DNA from 4 places in the Ferdinandcohnia sp. Marseille-Q9671 genome. Region 2 is predicted to be linked to each of the others. Evidence: riboswitches for the same ligand, from Rfam matches in the RefSeq annotation. Region 2 holds a riboswitch; each other region holds the start of a gene.

Region 1 (7,667 bases), 220 kb from region 2:
TGTCTTTTTTGCAATCAGTGATGCAATGGGTGTAGTACGGGGGTTATGGATATATCCGTATAAACTACTTCCAGGTCTTCCGTCAAGTGTTAGCCTTGATGCATCGTTTGTTCCTGTCGCTTTTATACTTCTCTATCAGTTCGTTCTTAACAAAGGGAAGAACTACTATATCTGGATGGTATTACTTTGCCTAGCATTTGCCTTTTTTATTAAGCCTCTTATGTTAGGGATTGGACTCTTTCGCTTTGGTGGTGAGGAGAACTTTTTGATGTTATTTTGGTATTATCTAGCAATTGCTCTTATTGCAAAATGGATTACTGACATTTTTCTATATCTGCATAGAACAAACAAATGGAGTTTATCCCATAAATTTAACAAGTCATAAAATCTGAGACTACCTAGTTAGGGTAGTTATTTTTTTGCGGAAAAAAGATTCTTGGAACAGGTACACAAAAAACTCAAAAAATAATGTATGATTATGTAGAGATATTGATAATATTACACTTGCTAGAATATTCACAGAGGAGCTTATCAGTTACATGAACCAAGAATTTCTTTATATTATTCTCATCATTTCACTTGGATATCTATTAAAAAGAGTACATATTTTAGAAGAAAAAGATGGGCAGGTTATTTCGAAACTCATATTTAAAATAACATTACCTGCACTTGTACTTGTCACGTTTGACTCTGTCGAAATCGATACGACGTTAATTTTGTTGCCAATTATAGTCCTAATTTACGGTGTGGTTACAGCATTACTGGGCTTACTCATTTTTAAAAATGAAGAAAGAGAACTTAAAGGCTCTTTTTTGATGATGAATTCAGGCTTCAATGTTGGTTTATTTGCATTTCCACTGGTTTTTGCCATTTGGGGAATAGATGGACTAACTTACTTTAGTATGTTTGATGTGGGAACATCATTTATTGTTTTTGGAGTCTCCTATATACTTGGGAGTTATTTTTCAAAAGAAGGATTACGTCTGAAGCCTATAGAGATTGTAAAAAAGCTTGTAAAGTCAATCCCATTACTAGCATATATTATAGCAAGTGTCTTAAATTATAGTGGAATCAAGCTACCGACTATGTTTATTGAATTGGCAAGCACGATTTCAGGTGCGAATATACCGCTTTGTTTACTACTATTAGGACTCTATTTGAATTTTAAATTCGAAAAACAACTGATTCGTCCCATTTTAAAATTTTTAGCATTCCGCTATGGGGTGGGCTTGGTTGTAGGGTTTACATTGTTCTTCCTACTTCCATATGATGACATGTTTCGTTATACGATTGTGATTGGACTGTTATTACCAGTTGCTGCATCAGCTGTTACATTTGCAATCGAGTTTAAGTACAGTACGGAAAACGTTCGATTAATAGCGACTACATCAAATATTACAATCTTGGTAAGTATTGTGATTTTGTATCTGGCTGCTAACTTTTTGTAGAATTATAGATTGTATTAGGCATGAAGCTTATTTTATTGGGACAAACAATTTGTCTCCGATAAGGAGTTGGTAAAATGAAAGTAGAGATGCGAATAGCCAGGATGTTAGCTGAGAATGTTGACGGTTTTATAAAGTTCGTTCAGGAAACCTATGAGAATCGAAATAAGAGTTATATAGAAAATCCAGATAAATTGTATCAAGTAAAACTCCTGGTTGAAGAATATAAGTTTCAGCTTAATGCAGACGAACTGTTACGGATCAATCAATTTTCGTGGGATGAACGATACACAACAATACTAGTTGACAGTATTCGAGAGGGAAGGGACGTAATTGAAGAGTACGTAAATAATCACTATGCTGATTTGTTTATTGTTAGTGCTAGACTTCATACAATAAAAGACCTTTGCACATATTTTTCCAAATAAAGAAAAGCAATGCGATTCAATCTTCTGTGAATAGCATTGCTTTTCTATTGGTAGTTGGTTTTACTTAGCTGCTTCTACATTAAATGGCTGGTCATAGCCTGCATATCCAGGAATTGACCAGATACCAATTTTGGAATTTTCCGCCTGCTCCATTGCAGCAGTGTAGTCATCAAGATATTTTTGATCGTCGTAAATATAGCGTACGGTGGCTAATCCTTCTTCAAGCAGTATTTCTTGTACGCTTTCGCCAGTAGGCAGGAAAACGTAGGAAAGTAATCGATCATATTTATCTCGACTATCGCCTTTTCCTAATTCAAGTGTGATTTCCTTTCCTTCCACCAATTCATTTAGGCGGTCTCGGGCTTCTTCTGCATAAGGCATGGAGCCCTTAATCTCACTCGAATCAATTAATAAAAATCGAATAGACTCTTTTTTTTTCGTTCACGATGGCTTTACAGGTATCACCATCATAGCAAGATGTAATTGTGGCTGAAACGACTTTTTCTTCATTGACCTCTGTAGGTAACTCTTTTAATTGCTCAGTCAGTTTTTCAACTTCTCCAACTATATCAGCAGCATCTCCAACTGCATCACTAAATTGCTCTAATTCCTGTGAACCCAATAGTTCACTAGTTTTTTCACCTGAATCTGCAAGTTCCTTGATCCCGTTGACATCGACGGATTCTGAGCATGCTACTAGTGTTGAGATACATCCCAATAGGAGTAAGCATTTAAATAATTTCTTCATGGTGATTTTCCTCTTCTTATGTGGATTATTCTCTATGCATGGTAACATGTGCAAGACTATTTTTCTAGATTTTTGTCGTGTTATATGAAAGAAAAAAATACACCACGAACTATTGTTTCATCTAGTTTTGTTCCGTAAACCAAAGAGTAGCATTAGAGCACCATTTCCAAACAATAATGCAGTTAAACCAATTGTTAGAAAGGCTATGTCTGGTGCAAATAATTGGATGGAATGCCAGGGTGAATAACTAAAATGCTGTAACATTGGAATCGTCAGTATGGAAAGTACTATTAATAAAACACCAACTATTGTAGTTGTTTTGCGATATCTTATTTCTATACTAGCTTTTATTTTTAGTAGCAGTCGTACAAGGGTTCCGATGAGTATCAAAAGCAAAATAGAAAGAAAGATTTGGATGGTAGGCATATGTCCTTCCACGACTGTGGGTTCCTCACCATTCATGATTGAAATTAGGCCATTTCGAAAATGCAAGAGTGCTGCTTCTTCTAAGATATGTTCCTTATTTGTTAGGATAACGGCTCCCCATTCTTTTTTAGGATAGAAGAAAATGTCTGTCCTAGAGTCGGGGGTGGATCCGGAATGCCAAATCATTTCATTCTCTGAACCGGGTTCTGTAATTCTCCAACCAAAGCCATAATACCGTGTTTCACCGGTTTGTACTTGAGGTGAAAAGGAAAGGTCTAAGAGTTCCTCTTGAACAAGTTTTTCTTCGTCTTTTTGAATCAAGGCCTTTAAATAGTTCACCATATCATTTGCGCTTGCAGTAATGTAACCGTATGGGGCTCCACCATTGTCATATGCCGCAGAACTCTTAACAGGAAAACCGAACCAGGATTGGAAGCCTGATTGATACCCTCTTTCATAGGCTTTTTCCAAATTAGCTGCCGCATTCCTCATTTCTAAAGGTGTAAAGATTTGTTCGTCTATAAAATCAGCGTACGATTGACCTGAAACTGCTTCAATTAAAGCCGCAAGTATTGTGTAATTTGCGTTGCTGTATTGATGCACAACTCCCGGATTTTCCGTCAATTCAATATCTGAGAGTGCCTGAAGACTCGTTTGGATTGCATCGGCAGCGTCGGAACCTAAATCAGATATAGACAAACCATCAAAAGTAGTAATTCCACTCGTTTGTGTAAGTAGTTGTTTAATCGTTATTTGTGAAGCAGCTTTTTGATCTTGTAACGTAAAGGAGGGAAGGTGTTGGACTACGGTATCATCTAAATCAATTACGTCTTCCTCTACAAGTTTCAGTGTAGCTAGAGCTGTCAGTGATTTACTAATAGAACCTAATAAAAAAGGAGTATCTGCTGTAACTTCTCTTTCATTTTCACCAGTAATCCCAAATGATTCGGCGTACGTTACTTTGTCATTTTCGATAATGGAAATTGATGCACCAGGGATACGGTGTTCTTCCAAATAATCCTTAATATATGAATGTAAACTTGAAGAAGGATTCTCGGCGTAACTATAGGAAAGCGGCAACAAGAACAAAAGCGTAAGAACGAGGAAGTATGAAAATCTTTTCATCTTGTGAACCTACTCCGTAACAGAAAGGAAACCAATATTGATAGAATAAGAGCTGTGAAAAAACTAATCATGACCAATAAGGTATTCCACCAAGGATTCACGTCAATGTGATACAGAATATTATAATCAAAATTTCTGTTATCACTGAAGGACTCTGTTAAAAATAAAGATAACAGTACTTGACTAAGTAGGTATACAAAAAGGAAAGCAATAACCCCAAAAGCGACTGGAAGATATGTTGATTTTGGGCTTTTGCTTTGTTGAGTATCAATACTGTATAGCTCTAAATAGTCATTCACGATGGAATCAGAGTCACCCAGCTGTTCAATACTATCCTCACCATTTTGTTGAGAGGTCAAGATATGGTCAGTGAGCTGTTCTTTAATACTTTCAAGATTATTCCTATTTATCTTATGTTTTTTTAGTTCCTTAATGACTTTATCTACATACTCTATTTCGTTTTTACGTAACGTTGCCATTTCCATTTACCTCCTCAACGTTGTCAATTAGTAAGGATTTAATGTCTTTTTGAACATGTAACCATTCTTCTATCTTACTCATTAGTGCGAGCTGTCCGTTTTCATTTATTTCATAGTACACTCGCACTTTTCCATTTTCCATTAACTCTCTTGATATATGTACCCATTCCTGATCATTGAGCTTTGTGAGGATTGGATAAATACTGCCTACTCCTTTCAATTTTAAATTATGTTTTTCCAATTCTTTCATAATTTCATACCCATAACTTTTCTTCTTAGATAAAATCGCTAACACACACATTTCTAAATGACCTTTAATTAAACTTGTTCTTTCCATACTATAAATGTAATACAAATATATACTTGAATCAAGTATATATTTGTAAAAAGAAGGTAAAGAGTAAAAATTAATATCGGAGGTTATGAAGGTGTAGATGATACTTGACTTATTCAACTTACAATTATAAACTTACTTACATAAAGTAAGTTGAATACACGAATCTATTTTACCTATAGAAACACGAAGAGAGAGGGAACCCTTGTGAATCAAGAAAAGAAGTTCGAAATTGGGATCTACACGCTTGCAGATATAGGACCAGATCCACTAACTGGAGAGACAGTGACTGCCAAACAAAGGCTAGATGAGGTGATACAAGCAGCAAAGCTTGCAGATGAAGCGGGGCTTGATGTGTTTGGAGTAGGGGAACATCATCGACTTGATTATGCAGTTTCTTCTCCAGCAGTCGTGCTAGCAGCGGCTGCGCAAGCGACAAATCAGATCAAACTAACAAGTACGACTAGTGTGTTAAGTACGCTTGATCCGGTTCGGTTATTTGAGGATTTTGCAACAGTTGATTTACTATCAAATGGACGAGACGAAATCCTAGCTGGTCGTGGTGCTTTTATTGAATCATTTCCGTTATTTGGGTATCACACAAATGATTACGATGAGTTGTTCACTGAGCATATGGATTTATTGATAAAGCTAAATAAAAATGAGGTGGTAACGTGGTCAGGGAATTTCCGCCCGCCGCTACGTAATGCTGAAATTTCTCCACGTCCCGTTCATGGGGAAATTCCAATCTGGATTGGAGTAGGGGGCACACCGGAAAGTGCTGAACGTGCAGGTCGATTTGGTGTTGGCATGGCGTTAGCCATTTTAGGGGGAGATCCAAGACGCTTTAAACCACTCGTTGATATGTATCGTCAGGCTTGAATAGAGGCAGGACACTCACCTGATGCATTAAAAGTAGGGGTTACGGGACATACGTATATTGCGGAAACAACAGAGAAGGCAAAGGACGAATTTTATCCGTATTATTCGAACTACTGGGAGTATGTAAACCGCCAACGTGGAATGGGCACGAGGATGTCACGGAATGATTTTGAGAGAATGGCTAGTCCAAGCACTGCGTTATTTGTAGGAAGCCCAGAGCAAATCGTGGAAAAAATTCTTCATCAGCATGAGTTATTTGGTCATACACGTTTCCTTGCACAAGTAGACATTGGTGGGTTACCTTATGTAAAAGTTGCAAAAAGCATTGAACTACTCGCAACTGAGGTTGCGCCAAGGCTTAGGAAGGCTTTGGAATAGGGCTCTTATCTATTGGATAAGGGCTTTTTTTATGCAAAAAAGCGTTCACCCATAATGGATGAACACTGAAAAATGAAGCATTTAGTTAAAGTTAATTAAAAATTTTTCCATCTTATAGATCCGTAGCCTGTATGTGGATGAGCATTTGCTTGAACTTTAAAGTATTCGAACTCTAATTCCGATAGCGATAGCTCAAAAAGTTGTTTTCCATCTTTTTTATACTGGTTAAATTCGATTAATTTCTGTATAATATCGTCTTTTCTTTTCTCAACAGTTTCTTTCAATAAAGACATTAGTAACCTTCTCCTCTCAAAATAACGATCATTTACAAGAAGATAAGAAGAGGTTTTATAACATAGGTGATAACCTCACTTATCTTTCAAGCTTATAAGCTTGCTGGATTTAGCACAGTATTCGAATGAATCTGTTGCTGAGGTTTCAATGGGCCAGTCCCTCTACCTCTCTGGATAAGTTTATATATATAGTTTAACTTTATTAATCCTATGTGTCTACTATGAATTGTTCATTTAATTTTATTGTTACAAATCTGCAACAAAAAAGCGTTCATCCTTTAAGGATAAACGCTCCAAATTTACTTACTAATGATTTTAATATCCTTCAATGGCCAGAATACAATATTTGTTGTTCCTATCAATTTATCCATTGGAACCGCTCCGATGTGACGGCTGTCCATGCTGTTTCTTCGGTTATCTCCCAGGACAAACAAATGTCCTTCAGGTACAACCTCACTTTCGACTGGTGTTTCTAAGAGGGTAAAAGAATTCGTAAGTGGGCCATCTATTACTTCTTGCTTATAGCGATCTAAATAAGGTTCTTCGTACGGCTTTCCATTAACAAACAACGTGTCGTCTCTATATTCAATTCGATCTCCAGGTAATCCAATTACACGTTTAATATATCTCTTAGTCTCCGTAGCTTGAAAGACGACAATGTCAAATCGTTCTGGTTCGCCAATTTTCGTTACAAGCATTCTGTCCTGGTCATGCAATGTAGGATTCATGCTTGCACCTTGTACGACTGCTGGTGTAAAGAGGAAGGTGCGGATAATAATTGCCAAAATTATTGCAATAAATAATGCCTTGATCCATTCCCAAATCTCATTTTGTTCCTTTACCAATTCGACTCAACCTCCCGAACTAATCATTTCATTAGTACAATAATAACATGTTTTACCATAGAGTATTATATATATTCAGTGCGTAATCAAAAAAAATGAAGGGAAGTGGGACAATCAATCGATTGGAGATGATTTTTCATACCACTAATTAATCAACATTGGTTAAAACGATACATATAAAATAATAGATATAGGATTTAAACTTTATTCAATAACTGTAAGGAGATAATAATGGGAAAACTTATTCCATTTCCAAAACCCAAAATCAAATTAACCACAGAGGA
Region 2 (7,667 bases):
TCAGACTGAAGAGTCAGGAGTTAGCTTAGTTGCTCAGATGGCTGAAGATGAAATTATATGTGGATGTAACGGTGTAACGAAGGGAACGATTGTTTCAGCAATTGAAACGCAGGGTCTCACAACCATTGACCAGGTGAAGGGCTGTACCAATGCATCTCGATCCTGTGGAACTTGTAAGTCACTGGTTTCTGACCTATTAGAGCTTACTCTCGGTGATGAGTACAGTGAGGATCAAAAGGTGTCTATTTGCACTTGTACAACATTAACTAGAGATGAAGTGGTACATGAAATCAAGGAAAAAGGGCTTACCCATGTACGAGAAGTCATGAATGTGTTGGGCTGGAGTACCGATGAAGGATGTTCGAAATGCCGACCAGCCTTAAATTATTATTTGGGAATGATTAACCCAACCGAGTACAAGGATGAAAAAGAGTCTCGTTACGTGAACGAACGATTACATGCAAACATTCAAAATGATGGCACCTTTGGTGTTGTTCCAAGAATGTATGGAGGTGTTACATATGCAGAGGACCTTAGAAAGATTGCAGATGTAGCGGATAAATACCAGGTAAAAATGATTAAGATAACCGGTGGCCAGCGAATTAATTTACTCGGTGTGAAAAAGCAGGACCTACCAAGTATTTGGGCGGAGCTTGGAATGCCATCAGGGCATGCATACTCGAAAGGGCTACGGACCGTAAAAACATGTGTTGGATCTGACTTCTGCCGGTTTGGTACACAGGATTCGATTGGGATGGGGATTGCGCTAGAGAAAAAATTTGAGGGGTTACATGGACCGCACAAAATAAAAATGGGTGTCTCGGCTTGCCCAAGAAATTGTGCGGAAGGAGCAATTAAGGATATTGGAATTGTCGGATTGGATGGAGTATGGGAAATGTATGTAGGTGGAAATGCGGGTACAGATCTTAGGGTAGCAGATTTACTATGTAAAGTGAAAACAGGTGATGAAGTACTTGAATGGGCTGGTGCTTTTTTACAATATTATCGCGAAACGGCAACGTACTTAGAAAGAACGTCTGTATGGGTTGAACGCATAGGGATTGATCATATAAAGGAAATGCTTGAAAACAAAGCATTCCGTGATGAATTGAATGAGCGAATGAATACAGCTTTATCTGCCATTCAAGAGCCTTGGAGTGAAGCACTTAAGGATGAGAATCTACTAAAAGAGCTTTATGAAACAGTCAATGTTCCGGCAGCTTCTAACTAATAGATAGGGGGAGATATCGTGGAGAAAACACTAGGTAGAGTATTTATCGGAAACTATTCAGAGCTACCAGATCGTCTTGGGAAAACATTTTTCGTAAGGGAAGAAGAAATTGCCTTGTTTAAGCTAGCAAATGGGGATGTCCGTGCAATCGAAAATCGGTGCCCCCATAAAGGTGGAGTACTTGCTGAAGGAATGGTGAGCGGAGAACATGTTTTTTGTCCGATGCACGATTGGAAAATAAATGTCTGTGATGGTCAAGTTCAAGCACCGGATCATGGGTGTGTGCGAACGTATCAAGTGGAAGTGGAAGAGGATCTTGTCTATATTATCATCTAATAATCTCGGAGGAGGATTTCCATGTCATTTGTAAAAACAAATCAGGTTATTGCTAGCATGATTGAAGCTGGAGAAGCAAAAGCAAAATTATCAGTGAAGGATCTGGTAATTCGAGGGGTGCTTGCAGGAGCACTTCTTGGGTTCGGTACAACACTAGCTTTCACTGCTGAAATTCAATCGGGATTAGGCGTTTTGGGTGCCTTGCTTTTTCCTGCCTGTTTCGTATTGGTCATACTCCTCGGTCTTGAATTAGTAACAGGGAATTTTGCGTTAATTCCCCTAGCGGTTTTAGAAAAAAAGGCTACGATTTCTCAAATGCTATCAAACTGGTTTTGGGTCATCGTGGGGCATTTACTAGGTGCAGGCTTCTATGCCTTTTTATACGTAATTGCCATCACACAGCTAGGACATGTCACAGATCATGCCATGATAACCAAAATTATGGCAGTTGCAGAAGCAAAAACAATAGGGTATCAGAATCTAGGGAACGACGGTTTGGTCGTCGTCTTTGTGAAAGCCATGCTTTGTAATTGGATGGTAACATTGGGTGCCGTTATGGCGATGACATCGACAGCAACACTTGGAAAAATTGTTGCCATGTGGCTTCCGATTTTGATCTTTTTTGCGCAAGGGTTTGAACACGCCGTCGTAAATATGTTTGTGATTCCAGCAGGGATGATGTTAGGTGCAGATGTTACAGTAGCCGATTGGTGGCTATGGAATCAGCTTCCTGTCTTATTTGGGAATCTCGTCAGTGGAGTTGTCTGTACCGGTCTAGCCTTATACGTAACTCATCGGAATGTGAAAAAGAATAATGTCATGCTTGTGTCAAAAAAGGAAGATGTGATAGCAGGTACATAATGAGGGAGGAAACTGAGATGGGAAAGGTATATATTGTGGGAGCGGGTCCTGGTGATCCTGATTTGATTACAATGAAGGGTTTGAAATGTATCCAGCAGGCAGATGTTATTTTATACGATCGGTTAGTCAATACAGAATTGTTACGGGAAGCAAGATGTGGTGCAGAATTAGTTTATTGTGGAAAACAACCAAAGTTTCATACGATGCCACAAGAAGTCATTAATCAACAATTAGTGAAATACGCTCGCTTAGGAAAAGTGGTGACGAGACTTAAAGGGGGAGATCCTTTCGTTTTTGGAAGAGGAGCAGAAGAGGTTGAGGAATTGATGAAGCATAATATCCCCTATGAAGTCGTACCTGGTATAACAGCTGGGATAGCTGCTCCAGCTTATGCGGGGATTCCAATCACACATCGGGAGCTTGGGAATTCATTCGCCATCATCACCGGCCACTGCAAAACAGGAGAGCCAACAGATATTAAGTGGGAAAGCCTTGCAAAAGGGGTCGATACCTTAGCAATCTATATGGGAATTGGAAACTTACCACACATATGTGAGCAATTACGGAAGCACGGGAAAAGCGAAGATACACCAGTCGCCATCATTCAAGAAGGAACAACCTATGCCCAAAAAACAGTAACAGGTACAATCGAAACAATCGTCAACATCGCCTCAACATCGAACATAAAAAACCCCGCCATAATCGTAATCGGAGAAGTCGTACGATTCAGAGAGAAACTATTAGGTCACGGGATGGGTCAGGGGGACAGGTCCCTTGTCCCACCATTATTTTACAGGGACAGGGAACCTGTCCCTCTGTCCCACTAAATAGGGAGTGATGATTATGCAGGCTGTTCTTTATGTTTGTCATGGTACGAGGAAGAGATCGGGTGTGGAGGAAGCGATTGATTTTGTTCAAAAGACGATGAAACTTGTGGATGCACCAATTCAACGATACTGTTTTTTAGAGCTTACGAAACCTTCTATTCTAGAGGGTGTAGATCAATGTGTGAAATTGGGTGCTACTACGATTGCAGTTGTACCCGTCCTTCTTTTAACGGCAGTCCACGCCAAAATGGACATTCCCGAAATTCTAGAACAAGCAAAGGAAAGATACGAAACAATTGAATTTCGTTATGGCAAACCACTTGGTGTACAGGAAAAATTAGTTGATATTTTAGTAGAAAGAATCGAAGAGAATAGTCAGATTAACGAAGAGATGGAAATCCTTCTCGTTGGTCGAGGAAGTAGCGATATGGATGCGGTGAATGATACTCAACGCATTGCTGAGCTCCTACAACAAAAAATACAAGTGTCTTCTGTTAGCAAATGTTTTTTGACTGCAGCAACCCCTAGGTTTGAAACGGTACTAGAGAATAAGATTGTATCGGGTTCGAGGCAAATTGTTATTCTTCCATATTTGTTATTTACCGGACTATTAATGAACGGAATAGAAAAATTTGTCCAGCGACAACGTCTACATCCAAATCAAGAAGTAGTAATTTGTAATCAACTCGGAAGTCATCGTAATGTGTGTGAATTGTTAAAAGCTAGAGTGTTAGAAACAATAAATATGTAAAAGCTCGTATCTAGTGTAAAAAAGGATGATGGAAAATGGAGCTTACACCTCTCATGGTTCAATTAGCAGGGAAGAATGTTGTAATTGTTGGTGGTGGTCGTATTGCGGAACGCAGGATTCAAAAATTGCTAGGAAGTGGTGCAAACCTACATGTCATTAGTCCGACTCTTACGGATGGATTGCGTTCCCTTTGTGGGAAAGGCCTATTCATTTGGCAGAATAAGCATTTCGAGCCTGAAGATAGTAAAGAAGCATTCCTGGTCATCGTAGCCACAAATGATTCGATGGTAAATAAAACAGTTGTACAAAGCTGTGCTTCCAATACGTTAGTAAATATGGCGTCGGAAGCTTCTGAAGGAAATGTCCAATTTCCAGCTCATTTTAAACAGGGGAGATTGTCAATAAGTATAGCGACAAATGGAGCAAGTCCTCTTCTTTCGGGTAAAATCAAACGGCAGCTTCAAATCATGTATGACAAGAACTATGGGGAGTATGTTGATTTTTTATATGAATGTCGGCAATTAATCAAGCACTCAATGTTCGATGAATATGAACAAAAATGCATATTAAAGGATTTACTGTCAGATGATTATCAAAATAAGATGAAGCAGGAACTAGCTTTAAATTTACTGAAGAGTTATTCGCGGGAGGGGTGGACGAATGAAAGGATTGGAGGGTAAGAGGATCGGTGTTGCCGCTGCCCGTCAAGCGGATACGATTTCGACACTTATCCAAAAAAACGGGGGTCTACCATTTGTATTCTCAATTCAAGGTGAACAACAAGTAAATGAACAGTGTAGTGAACAAAATGTGAGAGATTTAGTAAGTCAACCATTTGATATGGTGCTGCTAACTACCGGAATTGGCATCGAAACTCTTGAAAGATCTGCGCTAAAGCTTACTCTCCACACCGAATTTATTCATAAATTAAAGAATATTAACTTAGCAGTCCGTGGTCGTAAGACACTTAATTGGACAAAAAAACATTCCTTGCCGGTGGAATTCGTTTCTGAGGATGGAACGATGGAAGGTCTGTTATTGAGTTTGGATAGCAAAGGAGGAAAATACGGGAAACGGATTTTTTTTCAAGCATATAACCAAGACGACGAAATTTTACAGCTAGAGCTACAAAAGCAAGGATATGATGTTTATCTATCCAAACCCTATCATTTTATTGAGCCATCCCTTTCTACTGTAAGGAACCTCAAACAAGAAATTCTCAATCAAACACTGGATGCCGTTATCTTTACAAGTAAAACTCAAGTCCAAAATCTCTTCGCTGATTCTACAAGTACAGATGCAGTGGTGAAAGCATTTAACAAAGAAGTCCTGGCGGTTGCAGTTGGAAAAGTCACCGCAAACGAGCTAGAAAAACAAGGCATTACGAACGTCTTTCAACCATCCATTCAGAAAATGGGTGTAATGGTCGTTGAACTAAGGGAATATATTAGGGACACGGGGACAGGTTCCCTGTCCCACAATTTTGGGTCACGGAACCTGTCCCTCTGACCCATTTTTTGAATATTCTACTATTCTAATTGACAAGCTCTCATTCAATCATGTAAGATGAAATTGTTAAATATTACTAAATGAATACGTTTTTTCTCTTATCGAGAGTCGGGGGAGGCACCTGGTCCGTTGATCCCGCAGCAACCGTTACGTTGATTGTAACAAGGTGCTAATTCCAGCAAGCGTAGGCTTGAAAGATGAGTGTGGATGTACATATGCCTCTTCCTCATTGGAAGGGGCTTTTTCATGTCGTATTTTATTTGGTGAAAAAATAGGTAGGGGAGAGAGTTACATGACAGTGACAAAAACAGATAGCTTGTACAAAAAGGAATACTTCGGGAGACTTCCGGAATTAAAACAGTATGCGCCAGAGGCATTTCAATCGTTCATCAAGTTTGATAGCCAAGCACTTGCTGCGGGTAAACTTTCTGTGAAACAAAAGGAACTAATTGCGGTGGCGGTAGCTCATATTACGGGTTGTCCGTATTGCATTGATTTACATATTGGAAATGCAAAAAAGAATGACTCTACAAAAGAAGAGGTAGCAGAGGCAATTTTTGTGGCAACTGCATTAAAAGCTGGTTCTGCGTTAGCACATGGAGTGAATGCTCTTAATGCCTATGATGGAAATGGCGATGAAGAGCTATACAAAGCAGCCTATTTTGCAAGATTAAAAGAATTTGCTGACCTGAATGGCGAAGCATTTAAAGCATTTATTGATTTTGATACGAAATCTCTTAAAGCAGTAAACTTAACAGAAAAAGAAAAAGAATTGATTGCGGTCGCTTGTGCTCACACAACAGGTTGTGCCTATTGCATTGACCTTCATACGAAAAATGCGAAAAAAGTGGGTGCCGACCTGGAAGAAATCACTGAAGCGATTTTCGTTGCAGTTGCGTTAAAAGCGGGATCTGCGTTGGCACATAGTGTGAATGCGCTAAATGCGTATGATGAGAAGTAAATAAAAAGTGGCCCGATTCCTATGAAGTAACTAGGACCAGGCCTTTTTAGGTATATGAAACTCTAATTCTTACATAAACTTCTCTATAGTTACTAAAAGGGGTGCTGAGATGGACGTTATTTTAGGGAAAACAAAGGATGAATGGTTACAGACATACCCTTTATTAGAAAAGCTTATAAGAACGGAAGAAGTGTTTTGGAGGAATCCGAAATACCACGAATTTTCTAGAGCCATAGAGAATGTTTCGTTGGGTGTCGAGGATGTTCGGGATGCAGAGGAGAGATTACAAAGATTTGCCCCTTATCTTGCAAGTGCCTTTCCTGAAACAAGGGAGATGAATGGGATTATTGAATCACCATTGAAAGAAATCCCAACTATGCAACAGGCTATTGAGGGTTTATTCGCGGAAAAAATTGAGGGCAAGTTACTTCTTAAATGCGATAGTCATCTACCGATTTCTGGATCGATTAAGGCAAGGGGTGGTATTTATGAAGTTTTACAGCATGCGGAAAACTTAGCAATTGAAAATAAGCTTCTATCATTGGAAGACGATTATTCCAAACTCGACAGTGACTCATTTAGACAATTCTTTTCCAATTATTCAATTGTTGTGGGTTCTACCGGGAATTTGGGGTTAAGTATTGGGATTATCAGCGCTAAGCTAGGATTTAACGTGACAGTCCATATGTCAGTTGAAGCAAAGCAATGGAAAAAAGACCTTCTTAGAAGTAAGGGAGTAACAGTCATAGAACATGAACTAGATTACAGTGTGGCAGTTGAGCAAGGAAGAAAACAGTCTCTGGATGATCCTACCAGTTATTTTATTGATGATGAAAACTCCACACATTTGTTTCTTGGGTATGCCGTAGCAGCTTCAAGACTTAAAAAACAACTAGAAGCGATGAACATCACAATCGATGAAGATCATCCATTGTTCGTGTACCTTCCTTGTGGAGTGGGAGGAGGACCAGGCGGAGTGGCGTTTGGTTTAAAGCTCATTTTCAAGGATCATGTTCATTGCTTTTTTGCCGAACCTACCCATTCTCCTTGTATGTTAGTTGGCTTGTTAACCGAACAGCATGACAACATTTCGGTACAGGATTTTGGCATTGATAACAAAACAGCTGCAGATGGATTAGCGGTTGGACGTCCATCAGGATTTGTTGGGAGAACGCTGGAAAACCTTTTGAG
Region 3 (7,667 bases), on a different contig from region 2:
ACAGTTCTTCGCTTCTCTTGTGGGGAAGGTAAACAAGGTTGTGGAACAAGGACATGATGTCATAAATTTAGGACAGGGAAACCCTGACCAACCCACACCTTCTCATATCGTAGAGGCTTTGAAAAAGGCAGCAGATAATCCAAAATTTCATAAATATTCTCCATTTCGTGGCCATTCATTTTTGAAAGAAGCGGTCTCTCAATTTTATCTTCGTGAATATGGAGTTGAAATTGATCCAAATACAGAGGTAGCCATCCTTTTTGGTGGTAAGGCAGGCTTGGTGGAAATTCCGCAATGTCTTTTAAATCCTGGAGACGTTGCGCTTGTACCTGACCCAGGTTATCCAGATTACTGGTCAGGTGTTGAACTTGCAAAAGGGAAGATGGAGTATATGCCTTTAAAAGAGGAGAATGATTTTCTACCAGACTATACCCAATTAGACTCACAGCAACTAGAAAAAGCAAAGGTTATGTTTCTTAACTATCCGAATAACCCAACTGGGGCAACAGCAACAAAAGAGTTTTTTGAAGAAACAATCTCTTTTGCAAACACACATGATATTTGTGTGGTGCATGATTTTGCGTATGGTGCCATAGGTTTTGAAGGGAAACGGCCTACCAGTTTCTTAGAGATACAAGGTGCTAAAGAAATTGGAATTGAAATTTATACACTTTCAAAGACCTACAATATGGCTGGCTGGAGAGTAGGTTTTGCAGTAGGTAACCCTAGCGTAATTGAAGCACTTAATCTTATCCAGGATCATATGTATGTAAGTTTATTCAGTCCGGTCCAAGCAGCTGCTGCAGCAGCGCTACTAGAGTCACAGCAATGCGTTCAAGATTTGGTCGATAAGTATGAATCAAGACGCAATACATTTATAAATGCTTTGAAGGACATTGGGTGGGATGTAAAAGCACCTGCGGGGTCATTTTTTGCATGGCTGCCCGTACCAGAAGGCTATACGTCAGAAAGCTTTGCAGACCTTCTACTTGAAGAAGCTCATGTAGTCGTAGCACCAGGGATCGGATTTGGCGAGTATGGAGATCGTTATGTAAGAGTAGGGCTGTTAACTGATGAGGATCGCTTAGTTGAAGCAGCCAATCGTATAAGGAGATTAGAGCTGTTTTCCGTGTCTAAGTGAAATTGAGATAGTAGTAGTGTTTTCTGTAAATTAAAAAAGGTTTGACAAGAAAAATAAATCCTGTCATAATCCTAAGTGAATTCTGTTGAATAAAATTGAATCGTTGAGTTAATCTCGGTGAGAATCTCAACAATTAAATATAGTATATTTTCTTATTAAGAGCAGGTGGAGGGACTAGCCCAGTGAAGCCCGGCAACCGACTTACAATTTGTAAGCACGGTGCTAATTCTTGCAGCTTTATGCTGAGAGATAAGAAGATGTTAGTTTGCTAACCTCTTCTTATGAAGAGGTTTTTTACGTTTTTATTGAAATGAGGGTGAAAAAATGAGCGAAGTTATTGCGACATATTTAGTACATGATGCTGGTGCAAACTTAGAGAAAAAAGCAGAAGGAATTGCACTCGGTTTAACAGTTGGATCCTGGACTACTCTTCCAAAGCTAGAGCAGGATCAGTTGCTAAAGCATAAAGGGAAAGTTGTAAGTGTGGAACAGTTTGATGAGGATACACGTGCAAGTGGATATTTAGGAAAACAAGTAAAAAAGGGAATCATCAAAATTGCTTATCCAAGTGCCAACTTTAGCAATGATTTACCTGCTATTTTGACAACTGTATTTGGAAAACTTTCCTTAGATGGGGAGGTAAAGCTACTAGATTTAGAGTTTTCAACCGAACTAAAAGATACTTTTCCTGGTCCAAAGTTTGGTATCAATGGTATCAGAGAGAAACTAGGTGTGTTTGATAGACCGTTAGTTATGAGTATCTTTAAAGGGGTTATTGGTAGAGATATTACATACCTTAAGGAACAGTTGCGGGAACAAGCCCTGGGTGGAGTGGATATTATTAAAGATGACGAAATTCTGTTCGATAATCCATTAACACCTTTCGAGTTAAGAATTACCGAGGGTAAAAAGGTGTTAGAAGAAGTTCACCAGGAAACCGGACATAGAGCGCTATTTGCCGTTAATGTAACAGGGAGAACCTTTGAGTTACAGGAAAAAGCAAGAAGGGCTGTAAAACTTGGAGCTGATATTTTATTATTTAACGTCTTTGCATACGGACTCGATGTTCTTCAGGGCCTAGTGGAAGACCCCGAAATATCCATTCCAATCATGGCCCATCCTGCTGTAAGTGGAGCACTTACACCGTCAGAATTTTATGGATTCTCAAATAAACTGTTGTTAGGTAAACTACTTAGATATGCAGGAGCCGACCTTGTTTTATTCCCTTCACCGTACGGGAGTGTTGCACTAGAAAGAGAACAGACACTTTCTATTGCTTCTGAATTAACAAAAAAGGATGAGAGTGTGAAGCCTGCTTTTCCAGTACCATCTGCTGGTATCCATCCAGGCTTAGTTCCACTACTTGTTAATGATTTTGGTAAAGATAGTGTAATCAATGCGGGTGGTGGGGTTCACGGTCATCCAGATGGTGCAATTGGTGGCGGTAAAGCATTCAGAGCAGCTGTTGATGCTGTATTGGAAGAAAAAACACTTGTAGAGTATGCCAAAAATAGCCCTGAGCTTGAAAAAGCGATTGAATTATGGGGGTATAAAGAGATATGAAAAATCCAGTCATCTTCTGTGATTTTGACGGCACAATCACAAACACAGATAACATTATTGCCATTATGAAACAATTTGCACCGCCAGAATCGGAGGAAATTAAAGATAAAATCCTCTCCCAAACCCTCTCCATTCAAGAGGGTGTTAGCAAATTATTTTCACTATTGCCATCCTTAAAAAGAGAAGAGATTACCGACTATATCCTAGATTACGCCGAAATCCGTGAGGGATTCCAGGAGTTCGTGGCATATACAAAGGAACATGGATATTCTCTTTTTATCGTAAGCGGAGGGATTGATTTCTTTGTAGAACCTTTGTTGGAGGGACTTGTACCGAAGGAAAATATCTATTGTAACAAGTCAGATTTTTCAAAGGAAAAGATTAACATCCTCTGGCCATACACTTGCGATGAACACTGCTCGAATCAATGTGGTTGCTGTAAACCAACCTTGATCCGTAAGCTTTCGAATCTGGAAGATCACAAAATTGTCATCGGGGATTCAATTACAGACCTACAGGCTGCGAAGCTAGCTGATAAGGTCATCGCTAGGGATTTTCTAGTGGAAAAATGCAAGGAACTAGAGATAGAGCATTCACACTTTCATTCATTTTTTGATGTGATAGAAATACTGGAAAAAATGGAGGTGCATAAATGAAACTTCAATTAAAACAATGGATTGAGCTGGCAGATATTAAGGATGAGCTAGCGAGCCGCGATTGGTTTATGGGTACAAGTGGAAACCTTGCAATCAAGGTATCAGATCAACCAACGACTTTTTTGGTTACAGCTAGCGGTAAGGACAAAAGGAAAAGAACGGATGAGGATTTTTTATTGGTAGATGGTGCAGGTAATCCAGCAGCACCTACGCATTTAAAGCCATCCGCAGAAACCTTACTACATGTGGAGATATACAACAAAACGAACGCAGGATGTAGCCTGCATGTCCATACGGTCGATAACAATGTCATCTCGGAATTGTATGGTGATAGAGGTGAGGTTGTGTTCAAAGGGCAGGAAATTATTAAAGCATTAGGTCTATGGGATGAGGATGCTGAAATACGAATTCCGATTATTAAAAATGACGCAGATATCCCGACACTAGCAAGGAATTTTAGTGAATATGTTACCAATGATTTTGGTGCAGTACTAATCCGTAATCATGGAATTACCGTATGGGCAAAAAATGCATTCGATGCAAAGAAACACTTAGAAGCCTATGAGTTCCTTTTTAGCTATCATGTAAAACTATTAGCTTTAAACCCTTTGCTCATAAGAAATTAAGGGTTTACTATATAAATAAATTAGTAAGAGGTGGATAAAATGGCAAATATTAAATTACGTAACACAGGTGAACGATTAGAAGGTCAAGAAAAGGTAGCAGCATTTTTAGAAGAACAAGGTGTATTATATGAACACTGGGATACTAGTAAACTACCAGAAGAATTAAAAGGAAACTGCAAAATTAATGATGAGCAGAAGGCACAGATTTTATCTATTTATGAGGAAGAGATCAAATCCCTAGGGGAACGCAATGGTTACCAAAATTGGGATGTAATCGCATTATCAGAATCAACCCCAAATCTTGACGAATTACTAAAAAAGTTCGAACAAGTACATGTTCACACAGAGGACGAAGTGCGTGCGATTGTAGCAGGACATGGAATTTTCATTATTAAGGGAAGCGGAGACACAGGCTACTTTGATGTTGAACTGGAGGCTGGAGATGTTATTTCTGTTCCTGTTGACACTCCTCATTTCTTCACATTGATGGATGATCGTGAAGTTGTAGCCGTACGATTGTTTGTTGATCCAGAAGGCTGGGTAGCACATCCATTCCAGGATCCAGCATTTGCAGAAACTAAGTAAAAAAGGATCCTGCAAGTAGCTATAAAATTCCTTTTTAAAAATAATCTAGTAGTTTTTTGAAAGCTATCTTAATAGACAGCATCCGTCCAAATCAAGCTCAAGGTCGGGTGCTGTTTTTTGTTTTTACGTTCAATTATTCAGTAAGTAATCTTTGCTAAATTGAACAAAATAATAATACTAAGAGAAGTGACATGACGCCAAAGTTTATGGATAAGAATGGCAAACATATTGGCTAAATGATATAGTAATAGTAGTTTACAATAGGTACAAAATCATAGGATGATAGAAGGTGGTAAATTCATGATTAGAGAAAAAGTAATGCTAGTGGACGATGATCGTGATATAAGAGACATATTGCAATTGTACTTGAAAAAGGAAGGATATACTCTGATACACGCTGAAGAAGGTACTACTGCACTACGTCTTGTAGATGAACAAAATCCAGATATTATCATTCTTGATGTAGTCCTTCCTGGAATGGATGGATTTGAAGTCTGTCAATTATTACGTCAAAAGACAAATGCTCCGATTCTGTTTTTAAGCTCAAAGGAAGAGGAGATTGATAAAATACTAGGTCACAAAATCGGAGGGGATGATTATATAACAAAGCCGTTTAGTCCTGCAATTGTTATTGCAAAAGTCCAGGCTCATTTGCGCCGTAAACGGAACATGACATCCCAATCAAATCAACTTCACAAAAAAGTTGAACAATCCCCCATCATATATCCTGGGTTATATATTGATATATCGAGCTGTGTTGTTAAAGTAAATGGATCAGCCGTTAAGTTGTCAGCAAAAGAATTTCAACTACTTTGTTTATTAGCAGAACACCCTAATCAGGTATTTAGTGTGAATCATATGTTTGAATTAATCTGGGGAGAGGAAAGTCTGGGTGATCACCGCACTGTCATGGTTCATATTAGTAACCTACGAAAAAAAATCGAACCTAATCCAATTAAGCCTATGTACATTTTAACTGTTCGGGGTATGGGATATAAGTTTATTGGCTTTCGGGAATAAGTGTATTTTTCACTAAAAATTTCTGAATGTCTTCCAATGTTACACCAAGCTTTTTTGCCTCAATGAATAATTGTACCCATTCTTGATCTAATTCCTCTTGAGAATCAACACAATGTAAACTCGAACTGTTAATCATTATCCATCCTCCATCAATCACATAATACTACTTATAGTAATTGAAAATCTATAAAACCCGTATAAGGTTACTTAAAGTTTTGTTAAAGAATCAGAAAATCCCTAAAAGGATGATGTCAATGGTAAGACTTCCAATAGTACCGGGGTATAAAATACTAGAAATTGTAGTTGAAAATCATATATGGGTTATGTATAAAGGCTACTTTATTGAAGATAAAAAACTAGTCTTAATTAAAAGAATGAAGGTCCCAAGTCCTACGCACAAAGAGATTGCTTCTACGATACATGAATTTCACTTGTCAAATAGTCTGCAAATGGATGAAATATTACGACCAATAGATATGGTGAACTCACTAAACGAAACACTTTTAGTGTATGAGTATTTTAACGGCATTACATTAAAGGAATTCATTTCAAATAAAAAGCTAGACATTATTGAGTTCTTGCAAATTGCTATTCCGTTGGCAACCGCACTTATGAATCTACATCAGCAACAGGTTATTCATAAAAATATCAATCCAGAAAATATAATCATGAATCATAATCTGAACCAGTTAAAATTAACTGGGTTTAATTTTTCGACAAAATTAAAAAGAGAGAACCAACGAGTCGGAGAGACTCCATATGAGCTAGAAGGTGAGCTGGCATACATTTCTCCTGAACAAACCGGCAGAATGAACCGTTCGGTAGATTTTAGAACAGATTTATATTCACTTGGAGTCACATTATTTGAAATGATAACGAATAAGCTCCCTTTTACAAATACTGAGCCAATTGAAATTGTTCATTCCCATCTTGTCAAAACACCACCACATCCTAAGCTATTAAATCACGAAATTCCAGATATGATTTCAAGGATTATTATGAAGCTATTATCTAAAATGCCAGATAATAGATATAACAGTGTCTACGGTTTACGAGAAGATTTAATGAAATGTCTAGATCAACTTCGTGTCTTTGGAAAAATTGAAGAGTTTACACTTGGAAAGGAAGACTCTAGAGCCTATTTTGAAGCTGGACGGAAATTGTATGGAAGGCAAGAGGAGCTAGAAAACTTACGTATAGCATTTGAAAGGGTAAGTGAAGGCAATTCAGAGCTAGTGTTAATTCAAGGTCATTCTGGAATTGGAAAAACAGCACTCGTTAATGAAATTCAAACACCACTCGTACGAACTAAAGGCTACTATATATCCGGGAAGTTTGATTTACTTCAAAGACAAAAGCCATATTCACCAATTATTCATGCATTTAAATCATTACTCAGACAAATCTTAGCTGAAGGAGAGGAACGAGTCCTGCAATGGAGAGGGACATTAGAAAAGGAACTATCCTCCAATATTTCAGTCATTTCATCGATAATTCCAGAAGTGAAATGGCTCTTAGGAAATGAGTCAGTTGATGAGGTTGTTTCTTCTATTCAATCCCAGTCGCTATTCCAACTTATGTTTCAAAAGTTCGTAAATGTTTTTGCAACAAAGGAGCATCCAGTAGTTCTGTTTCTCGATGATCTTCAATGGGCAGACGCTGCATCCTTAGAACTGATTCAGTTTATACTGACACATGTTGATTGTCGATATTTCTTAGTACTAGGGGCATATCGAGATAATGAAGTTGGAATTGAACATCCGTTTATGGAAACGGTGAGAAATCTGCAGGACGCAAAGGTTCCCATTACAAAAATTTCTTTGTCCCCACTAAACGAACCTATGATTCTTAAGTGGGTGGAAGAGACACTATTAGACAGAGGAAAAGGTACAGAGAAGCTAGCAAACTTTTTGTTTCGGATTACACAAGGGAACCCATTTTATATAAAACAGCTATTTCAATCCTTTTTTGAGGATGGCACTATTTTCTTTCACGAAGAGGATAGAAAGTGGAAAATCAATTTTTATAAGGCGAATAATGCTTTATTGCAGGAAAATATAGTTGAATTTATGGTGA
Region 4 (7,667 bases), on a different contig from region 2:
TTCTTATGACCGGATTTAACCGCAGGTTTGCCCCTTCCTATGTAAGTTTGAAGGAAGTTTCTAATCCAAATATGGTTGTAGTCCAGAAAAACCGCAAAAATCTTCCTGGGGAGCCGAGGACGTTTATTTTTGACGACTTTATCCATGTAGTGGATACGATGAGATATTTATTTCCACACCCGGTTGAGGATATGCTCGTGAATGGCCGTATGGAAAATGGATCCTTATACCACGTTGTGATTCAATTTATTTCGAAAGGTGGCACTGCAATCGGCATCATGAATAGGGACAACGGGACCACCGAGGAAATTGCCCAAGTTATGGGTCCGTTGGAGAAGCGGACGGTCACGAATGTATCCAACTTACTCATTTCGAAAGACTTAGAAAATAGTGAGGTTCGGAGTAGTGATTGGGAGTCAACCTTGTATAAAAGAGGGTTTGAGCAAATGGTTACAGATTTTATACGCGCTGTCAGCACAAATTCAGAACCAAAAATCTCAACTCGGGATGCATTGGAAACCCATGAAATTTGCGAAGAAATCCTCACGAAACTAGCGGAACAGAAGTAAAAGGATACATGAATAGAAAATGAATGTTGATGAGACTCCATGTTTTCTCATTCTTAACTAAAAAAGTGAGCTTACAAGGTCATCTGTATGACAACGTAAGCTCACTTTTACATTTCTTACTCTTTATTCATGAGACTATGCTTTTTACCATAAGCAAAATAGAAGAATAGTCCAAATATAAACCAAACACCGCATGAAACCCACGTAAAAACAGATAGCTGAGTAATTAAAAATAAACATAATAAGAATGAACAAATCGGTAAGATTGGAAAGAATGGAACTTTAAAACCATCGGATGGTATACTTTTATTTTTTCTTAAGTAAATTACTCCGATTGAAACGATGGTAAATGCAAGTAATGTTCCCATATTTACTAGTTCTGCCAGTTTAGATAACGGAACGAAGCCGGCACAAAAAGCTACACATGTTGCAAATATCCAAGTGTTTTTAACAGGTGTTTTCTTTTTTTCACTAAGTTCATACATACTTTTCGGCAGCAATCCATCACGGCCAAACGCGTAAAGAAGTCTAGTTCCACCATATGACATAACAAGTATAACAGTCATCATTCCAACAACAGCACCAAGTGAAATAACGCCAGCCACCCAATCTTGATTAACGATCTGCATCACGTAGCTAACTGGATCACTTACATTTAGCTCTGTGTAGGAAACCATCCCAGTCAAAACCAGGGAAACTGCTCCATAAAGTATTGTACATATAAGTAAAGAGCCAATAATTCCTATTGGCATATTCCGTTGTGGATTCTTTACCTCTTCAGCAGCTGACGAAACAGCATCGAATCCAAGATAAGCGAAGAAAACAAGGGCTGCCCCACTTATTACGCCTTGCACTCCGAAGGGCATTAATGGTTGCCAATTAGCGGGCTCAACATAGAAAATACCTACTCCAATGAATAAGAGAATAACACCTACTTTAATAAATACCATAATCATATTAATTTTCGTCGATTCTCTTATTCCGAGCGTTAACAAATAAGCAGTGGCAAATATAATAGCTATAGCCGGTATGTTTACATATGTTCCATCTGCTGGATTAAAAGAACCAGAAATGGCCTTTGGAAGCGTGATAGAAAAACCTTCTAACAAGGCACTTAAATAAGCAGACCAACCTGTTGCAACAGCCGCAACTGCTAATCCATATTCTAAAAGTAAAGCCCAGCCAACTAACCAAGCGATTAATTCTCCAAATACAATATATACATACGTATATGCACTACCCGTTACTGGAATGGATGAAGAAAATTCTGAATAACACATCCCTGCCAGTGCACAGACAATTGCAGCTAGAATAAAAGAAAAAACGATAGCTGGTCCTGAGTGTGCCGCAGCTACTGTTCCTGGAAGTATGAAAATACCCGTTCCAATAATAGCACCTACTCCAAGCAACATTAGGTCAAAGGCTCCTAGAGTTCGTGGTAGCTGTTTTTCTCCTTTGTTTAAAAGTAACTCTGCGAGATTCTTTTTTCTGAATAATATATCTTTCATGCTGTAACCTCATCCTTTTGAAAATATGTAAAAATTCTATATGTTTATGAATGATAGGTCAACCGTTTTTGTCGAATTACCAATATCTTTGTCGAAAAACAGTATGCTTACACCTAGACTTTGGGAAAGAGACAAGGGTGATAAATGAACCTAGTTTTTGAGGCAACTCTACTACAGCAATTTGTTTGCGATCACCACTCAAGCCACGTTAAGGCGTTTTAGAAATCCAACAAAGTTGTAAGATCCTTTTCCACAACTTATCCACATTGGAAATAAATGCTGTATAAAAAGTTGGGGGAAAAGCTAGTTATCCCCGTCATATCAACAATTGTGAAATTAGGTATTTATTTCTTTTGAAGATATGCTCGTGAACAGCTATATGGAAAATGGAACCTTAACCTTCGATTTTTTTTATAGTTATTAGAAAACCTGACCAGCACTAAAGCTACATAATGCAATCAAGCATTTGGATATTTATCTATGGTTTGTAAAGAATATCCTTATAGTGATTGTTTTCATTTGCTGTTTTACTTTCTTTATAAAGGATTAAAATGGTTTTATAAAACCATCAAAAGGGAAAATCCATTGAATGCGGTATTCGGAGGATGAAAAGTAGTGAAGGATGTAAGGTTAAGGCCATTAGAGAGAGTTGACTTAGGATTTGTTCATAAGTTAAATATTAATGCAAACATCATGTCCTATTGGTTTGAGGAGCCATATGAGTCATTCGTTGAATTGCAGGATTTATATGATAAACATATTCATGATCAGGGTGAAAGAAGATTTATTGTAGAAAAAGGCACTGAAATGGTGGGGTTAGTTGAATTAGTAGAAATTGATTATATTCATCGGAGAGTTGAATTTCAAATTATAATAGATCCGAATCATCAAGGACATGGATATGCGAAGTCTGCAACATATCTCGCAATGGACTATGCGTTTTCTGTATTAAATTTGTATAAATTATATTTAATCGTTGATAAAACGAATGAAAAGGCGATTCATATTTATAAAAAACTTGGTTTTCAGTTTGAAGGAGAATTAATTGATGAGTTTTTTGTTGACGGTGAATATCATAATGCAATAAGAATGTGTATGTTCCAGCATCAATATTTTAGTAGGGATTCTTGAGACTGTACAAGAAAGACGTAATAAAAAAATACTAATTTTTGTATCCCACAACTTATTTACCTCAGACTTTCCATTCATTTGTTTAGTAAATAACAGGTAATCATGGTGGTGTCTATATTCGCTATAGCATTGGTATCCGCTTCAAGTAATATAAAAAGGCAAAGGCAACACCCAAAGGGTTAGTTGCCTTCTTTCATAATATCTGAGAGTTAACACATACTGTACCTTACCATTAATCGATAAAAAGTAAAAAGGAATTACCGAATGTCATAATAGGGAAATCAAGGTTTATTAATATCCTATTCGTTAAAAATTGTGTTTGATAGTAATCTAAATAGGTAATCGGTGTGATTTCTAAATCCAGCTTCTAATCCGATTAATGTTACGGCAGCGTCTTTTTCGGTTACAATGACCGCTTGACCTCTTGCAGGCTGCCTATTTTTCCAATGACCAGAAACAAAGAAATCTTCTCCTTGGTCAAAGGTGGCAAAGACTTCGGTTTCTTCAGTATTGGAGTACCAAACCGGTCCATATATGAATCCGATATCGTCTTGACTATAACCTGCTGTAACTCCTTTTCCAGTGTAATCAATTTGGACGATACCATTAGAGCTCGAAGATCCAGTGTTCACTTCCACATCTGTTAGCCCTAAGGACTTGGCAACTTTTGATGCACCAGATCCTATAGCGATGTACTGTCCTTTTTGCTCAATAAACTCATCCACATTCTGCTTAAATTTGTTGTATTCTTCTTCGTTTGAGAGTCCAAACTCTTTGTTTGCCGTGCTAAGATTGTAGGATACTAGATTAGCAGAACCACTGTAAATAAATGTATCATATCCCGATAAGCCATTGTTCGCTACATCACTTGGATGTAATTCGGTTACTGAAAAACCAAGGCGTTCAAGGGCAAGTTTCGTACCTGAATGTGACTGAACCTTTCCAAGTCCCCCATCTTTTAAAATAGCAATTTTCTTTTCAGTTATGCTTCTTACCTGTTTTGGAATTGAAGTTGTAACAAGATCAAGACCTGAAGCTTTTACAGCTTTTATAAGGTCAGATGTTTTCTTTTCAACATAAAAGTTCCCTTCCTCATCCTTCAACACCTGGATGTTTGATTGAAGTAACTGATTTACGAGAGAAACAGCATTGATAGAGGTATTTGGAATTTTATAAGGACCATTACCATTAAGTGATCCTTTTAATTTAATCTCTTTAACTTTATCGATTTTTACATTTGGGAATGATGTTGATTCAATCACTTCAAATCCCCACAGTTCTGGAAGACCCCAAGAAGATATGTCATACATGGCTCCGATGTCATTGGTAATATCCTGTCCATCCCAAAGGAATGCGTTAGCAACTGCAGCCTTCGCTTGCCTGCCTGATAGTAAGTAAGTACCTTTTTCATAACGAATACCGTCCGAATCGAAAGCTTCCTTTGCTTGCGTTACTTCAACATCATTCTTAATCAAGTGCCGAACAGCCTTTTCAGTAACGGTTGGGTCTTCCTTCTTTACAGGTAATATATATGCTTCAGGATATTTTCCTTCTTCATAATTAGGATGTTGATTAGTAACACCTCTCTGATAAACTTCTATTTGATCCTCCAGCATGTCATATTTATGATCTACAGCAAATTTAAGAGCCCCTGTTACTGCATCAACTTGCCACTTTACACCATCTAAATCATTTGTTGGAGCTTCAAGGGTATAACCGTATCCCCCGTGAAGCATTGCATATGCTGGGGTATAGATTGGCGGATAAACATCCCATCCTTGACTTGAGTCTCTTAAAGGAATATGTGTCCCTTCCATTGTTTTATAAAGCTCAGTTTCATATGAATCTTTTTGACTTACCAGTTCAGATTCCATTGCTTCTGCTTGTTGATTCATCCAATTATATAAAAGATCAAATTCGTAATTGGGATTGTGCGGTGGTGTACCAGGCAGGATCAAACCTGGATGTTTTGCGACGCCTCTTTGTTTCACATAACCATGAAGATCTAACAGAACCAAAGGATTTAGCTTTGTAATTTGCTTAACTACAGCTTGTGTTTCAGGTTGAGACTGAGTAATAAAATCACGGTTGAGGTCAATTCCCTCTCCATTAAAACGAGTTGCTTCGATACGACCATCTGGATTAGCATTCACATTGACAATTAACGTAAAGTTGTTGAGTATTTCTAGTGTCTCCGAGTCATTTTCAAATCCAAATCGCTCAATTAATCTTAGTGCAGCATCTGTTCCAACAAATTCACTTCCATGGATAGATGCGTGTATAAGAATTGGAGGTTTCACGTCTGGATTTTTTGATAACCAACGCTGTGCTTGATCGGGATCTTCACTCATTAGTTTTCGTAAGGTTTTATAAGAGTTATTTTTAGCTTGATTCGTAATCGTTACTGTATATAGATCTTTTCCAGTAGAGGATTTTCCAGTCACCTCAAGACTAATTCTATTACTCCTTTTGTCAAAGTCCTCGAGCTGTTTTTGAATAGTATCGAATATGACATAATCATATTGTTCTGAGTTGAAAAGACTGTGCTTTCGCTCAGATGAGTTAGTCTCCTCAGTCCCGGTTGCCAATACATCAGTAGGCAGTGTTGTCCCAATTAATGCAACACTAAGTAACATAGGTAATACAACTTTTTTCATTTCTCCCACTCCTTTTAAGATATAACAAGTAACCCAATTTAAAACAAAATAAAAGCCTCTTTCAAAGAGAAAGAGGCACAGCATCACTAACAAAGTGACCAGTTCCTCTTTTATCTCTCAGCTACTGCTGCAAGATTTAGCACCTTAGCTCACCTTAATGGTTAGCCGGTTGCCGGGCTTCATCGGGCTTGTCCCTCCGCCTGCTCTTGATAAAAGAGTATTCATATTAGATTGCTTGTATTTACCCAATTATAGAAATATCTACCACGAAGTCAATGAGTTTTCGTTAAAATGGTTATATAGAACCAACTAACTCCTATTTCACAAAAAATGGAGAAAGAAAAACTTCCTTGTAGGTAAATGGGACGAAGGGGAGAGGAGAGGTAGTTAAATGTTAACTTGGTTTTGCAGTTAGCATATCAATGGTACAACTTAAAAAAAATGCATTTTTTTACGATACAATTTAAAGGGACTTATTTCCTTAACATAGTAAAAGTGTAACATCCTAAAGCCCTATAAAAGAAGTTTATAAAAGAATAACCCATGGTCACTATTTGAGTCTTAAAAACAGTTGTGAGGGAAAGCCGCTACTTATTTTTGAAAGAAGGTAACCACCTTTTTATCATTAATCTCCTTTAAAAATATGTCATTTCTCTCAACATAAAGGAGTTAGGTTCATATATAGTCAGCAAAATCCTGCCAAAGAACAAGTATTTCAAAGTTTTTTTAATAATATAAACCCAAAGATTTACACAATACCTATTAAATCTCAAGTATACTTTACATATACAATTAAAAAATAATAGGAGATTATGATGAAAATAGATTGTTTGATTGTGGATGATGAGATTGCTTTAGCTGAAACAACTTGTGAGTATTTTAATATGTTTGAAGTCAAAACAGCGTTTGTGACTAGCGCAGCTGAGTGCGAACGTTTTTTGGAGGAGCATGAACCATCGTTGCTTCTTCTTGATATTAATCTCGGGGAAACTTCAGGGTTTGAGTTATGTAAAAAATTGCGCCAAACTACGCAGATCCCGATTCTATTTATTAGTGCACGTTCAAGCGATGATGATATTCTGATTGCTCTCAACATCGGTGGGGACGATTATATTCAAAAACCTTACACGTTAAGTATTTTACTAGCAAAGGTAAAAGCTGTATTAAAAAGGTTTGGCAGTGGTTCTAGTAACCAAGAAGAGGTTTTAGAGTTTGGTCAGATTCAGATTGATACAAAGCTGCATCGTGTGCGAGTAAATGGTGTTGATATCCAGCTTAAAACGATGGAATATAAACTTCTGTCTTATTTGGCCAAGAATAAAAATCGAATCATCACAAAAGACGAACTGTTTCAACATGTATGGGGAGATTCTTTTGTAGGGGATGGAACCCTTAATGTACATATACGCCATTTACGAGAGAAAATTGAAAGTAATCCAAAGGATCCGCAATTTATAAAAACGGTTTGGGGAACAGGATATGTCCTTGAGGATACCAACCAATGAAAATAAGATTGCTGCTGGTTACGATTCTGGTTGTTTTTAGTGCAGCTATTGTTTTCTCCATACTAGTTATTAAGAAGAATACGATTTCAGAACTTGATCTTGTAGCCATAAATGATGTGGTGAAAACTGTTGAAGGAAATTGGGGGCAGGTTAGTGACGAAATGTTTCGAAATAGCGACATTGACCAACCATTTACGATAATAGATCACCTAGGGAACGTAATTTACCAAACCCCAGGAAACCATTATAACGATACATACGATGCCATAAAAAATAGAGATACATTTATAGACTTGA

Evidence for each region. Region 2 has a riboswitch for S-adenosylmethionine ahead of ACWNMY_RS00305 (carboxymuconolactone decarboxylase family protein). Riboswitches for the same ligand answer to the same signal wherever they lie in the genome.
Region 1: it holds a riboswitch for S-adenosylmethionine, as region 2 does, so the genes downstream of both, ACWNMY_RS01540 (Fur-regulated basic protein FbpA) here and ACWNMY_RS00305 (carboxymuconolactone decarboxylase family protein) in region 2, are expected to answer to the same signal.
Region 3: it holds a riboswitch for S-adenosylmethionine, as region 2 does, so the genes downstream of both, mtnW (2,3-diketo-5-methylthiopentyl-1-phosphate enolase) here and ACWNMY_RS00305 (carboxymuconolactone decarboxylase family protein) in region 2, are expected to answer to the same signal.
Region 4: it holds a riboswitch for S-adenosylmethionine, as region 2 does, so the genes downstream of both, ACWNMY_RS14055 (M14 family zinc carboxypeptidase) here and ACWNMY_RS00305 (carboxymuconolactone decarboxylase family protein) in region 2, are expected to answer to the same signal.

What each region holds. Positions count from the first base shown of each region.
Region 1 covers NZ_CDRJTA010000001.1:290,724-298,390, reverse strand. The annotation lists gene ACWNMY_RS01585 (CBO0543 family protein) at 1-385, shown strand, start outside; gene ACWNMY_RS01580 (AEC family transporter) at 540-1,448, shown strand; gene ACWNMY_RS01575 (hypothetical protein) at 1,523-1,873, shown strand; gene ACWNMY_RS01570 (thermonuclease family protein) at 1,934-2,254, opposite strand; gene ACWNMY_RS01565 (hypothetical protein) at 2,277-2,621, opposite strand; gene ACWNMY_RS01560 (serine hydrolase domain-containing protein) at 2,739-4,172, opposite strand; gene ACWNMY_RS01555 (hypothetical protein) at 4,169-4,651, opposite strand; gene ACWNMY_RS01550 (PadR family transcriptional regulator) at 4,635-4,988, opposite strand; partial or broken gene ACWNMY_RS01545 (LLM class flavin-dependent oxidoreductase) at 5,193-6,245, shown strand; gene ACWNMY_RS01540 (Fur-regulated basic protein FbpA) at 6,341-6,538, opposite strand; SAM riboswitch class I at 6,615-6,719, opposite strand; gene lepB (signal peptidase I) at 6,838-7,383, opposite strand; gene ACWNMY_RS01530 (hypothetical protein) at 7,615-7,667, shown strand, end outside.
Region 2 covers NZ_CDRJTA010000001.1:67,252-74,918, reverse strand. The annotation lists gene nirB (nitrite reductase large subunit NirB) at 1-1,231, shown strand, start outside; gene nirD (nitrite reductase small subunit NirD) at 1,247-1,567, shown strand; gene ACWNMY_RS00330 (formate/nitrite transporter family protein) at 1,589-2,428, shown strand; gene cobA (uroporphyrinogen-III C-methyltransferase) at 2,446-3,255, shown strand; gene ACWNMY_RS00320 (sirohydrochlorin chelatase) at 3,272-4,006, shown strand; gene ACWNMY_RS00315 (NAD(P)-binding protein) at 4,042-4,686, shown strand; gene ACWNMY_RS00310 (uroporphyrinogen-III synthase) at 4,667-5,515, shown strand; SAM riboswitch class I at 5,611-5,719, shown strand; gene ACWNMY_RS00305 (carboxymuconolactone decarboxylase family protein) at 5,808-6,476, shown strand; gene ACWNMY_RS00300 (D-serine ammonia-lyase) at 6,586-7,667, shown strand, end outside.
Region 3 covers NZ_CDRJTA010000004.1:495,612-503,278, forward strand. The annotation lists gene ACWNMY_RS17665 (aminotransferase class I/II-fold pyridoxal phosphate-dependent enzyme) at 1-1,141, shown strand, start outside; SAM riboswitch class I at 1,291-1,397, shown strand; gene mtnW (2,3-diketo-5-methylthiopentyl-1-phosphate enolase) at 1,466-2,704, shown strand; gene ACWNMY_RS17675 (2-hydroxy-3-keto-5-methylthiopentenyl-1-phosphate phosphatase) at 2,701-3,360, shown strand; gene ACWNMY_RS17680 (methylthioribulose 1-phosphate dehydratase) at 3,357-3,986, shown strand; gene ACWNMY_RS17685 (1,2-dihydroxy-3-keto-5-methylthiopentene dioxygenase) at 4,026-4,571, shown strand; gene ACWNMY_RS17690 (response regulator transcription factor) at 4,872-5,591, shown strand; gene ACWNMY_RS17695 (anti-repressor SinI family protein) at 5,572-5,727, opposite strand; gene ACWNMY_RS17700 (AAA family ATPase) at 5,846-7,667, shown strand, end outside.
Region 4 covers NZ_CDRJTA010000003.1:274,906-282,572, forward strand. The annotation lists gene ACWNMY_RS14040 (Gfo/Idh/MocA family protein) at 1-569, shown strand, start outside; gene ACWNMY_RS14045 (amino acid permease) at 686-2,077, opposite strand; gene speG (spermidine N1-acetyltransferase) at 2,693-3,208, shown strand; gene ACWNMY_RS14055 (M14 family zinc carboxypeptidase) at 3,508-5,865, opposite strand; SAM riboswitch class I at 5,973-6,081, opposite strand; gene ACWNMY_RS14060 (response regulator transcription factor) at 6,681-7,370, shown strand; gene ACWNMY_RS14065 (ATP-binding protein) at 7,367-7,667, shown strand, end outside.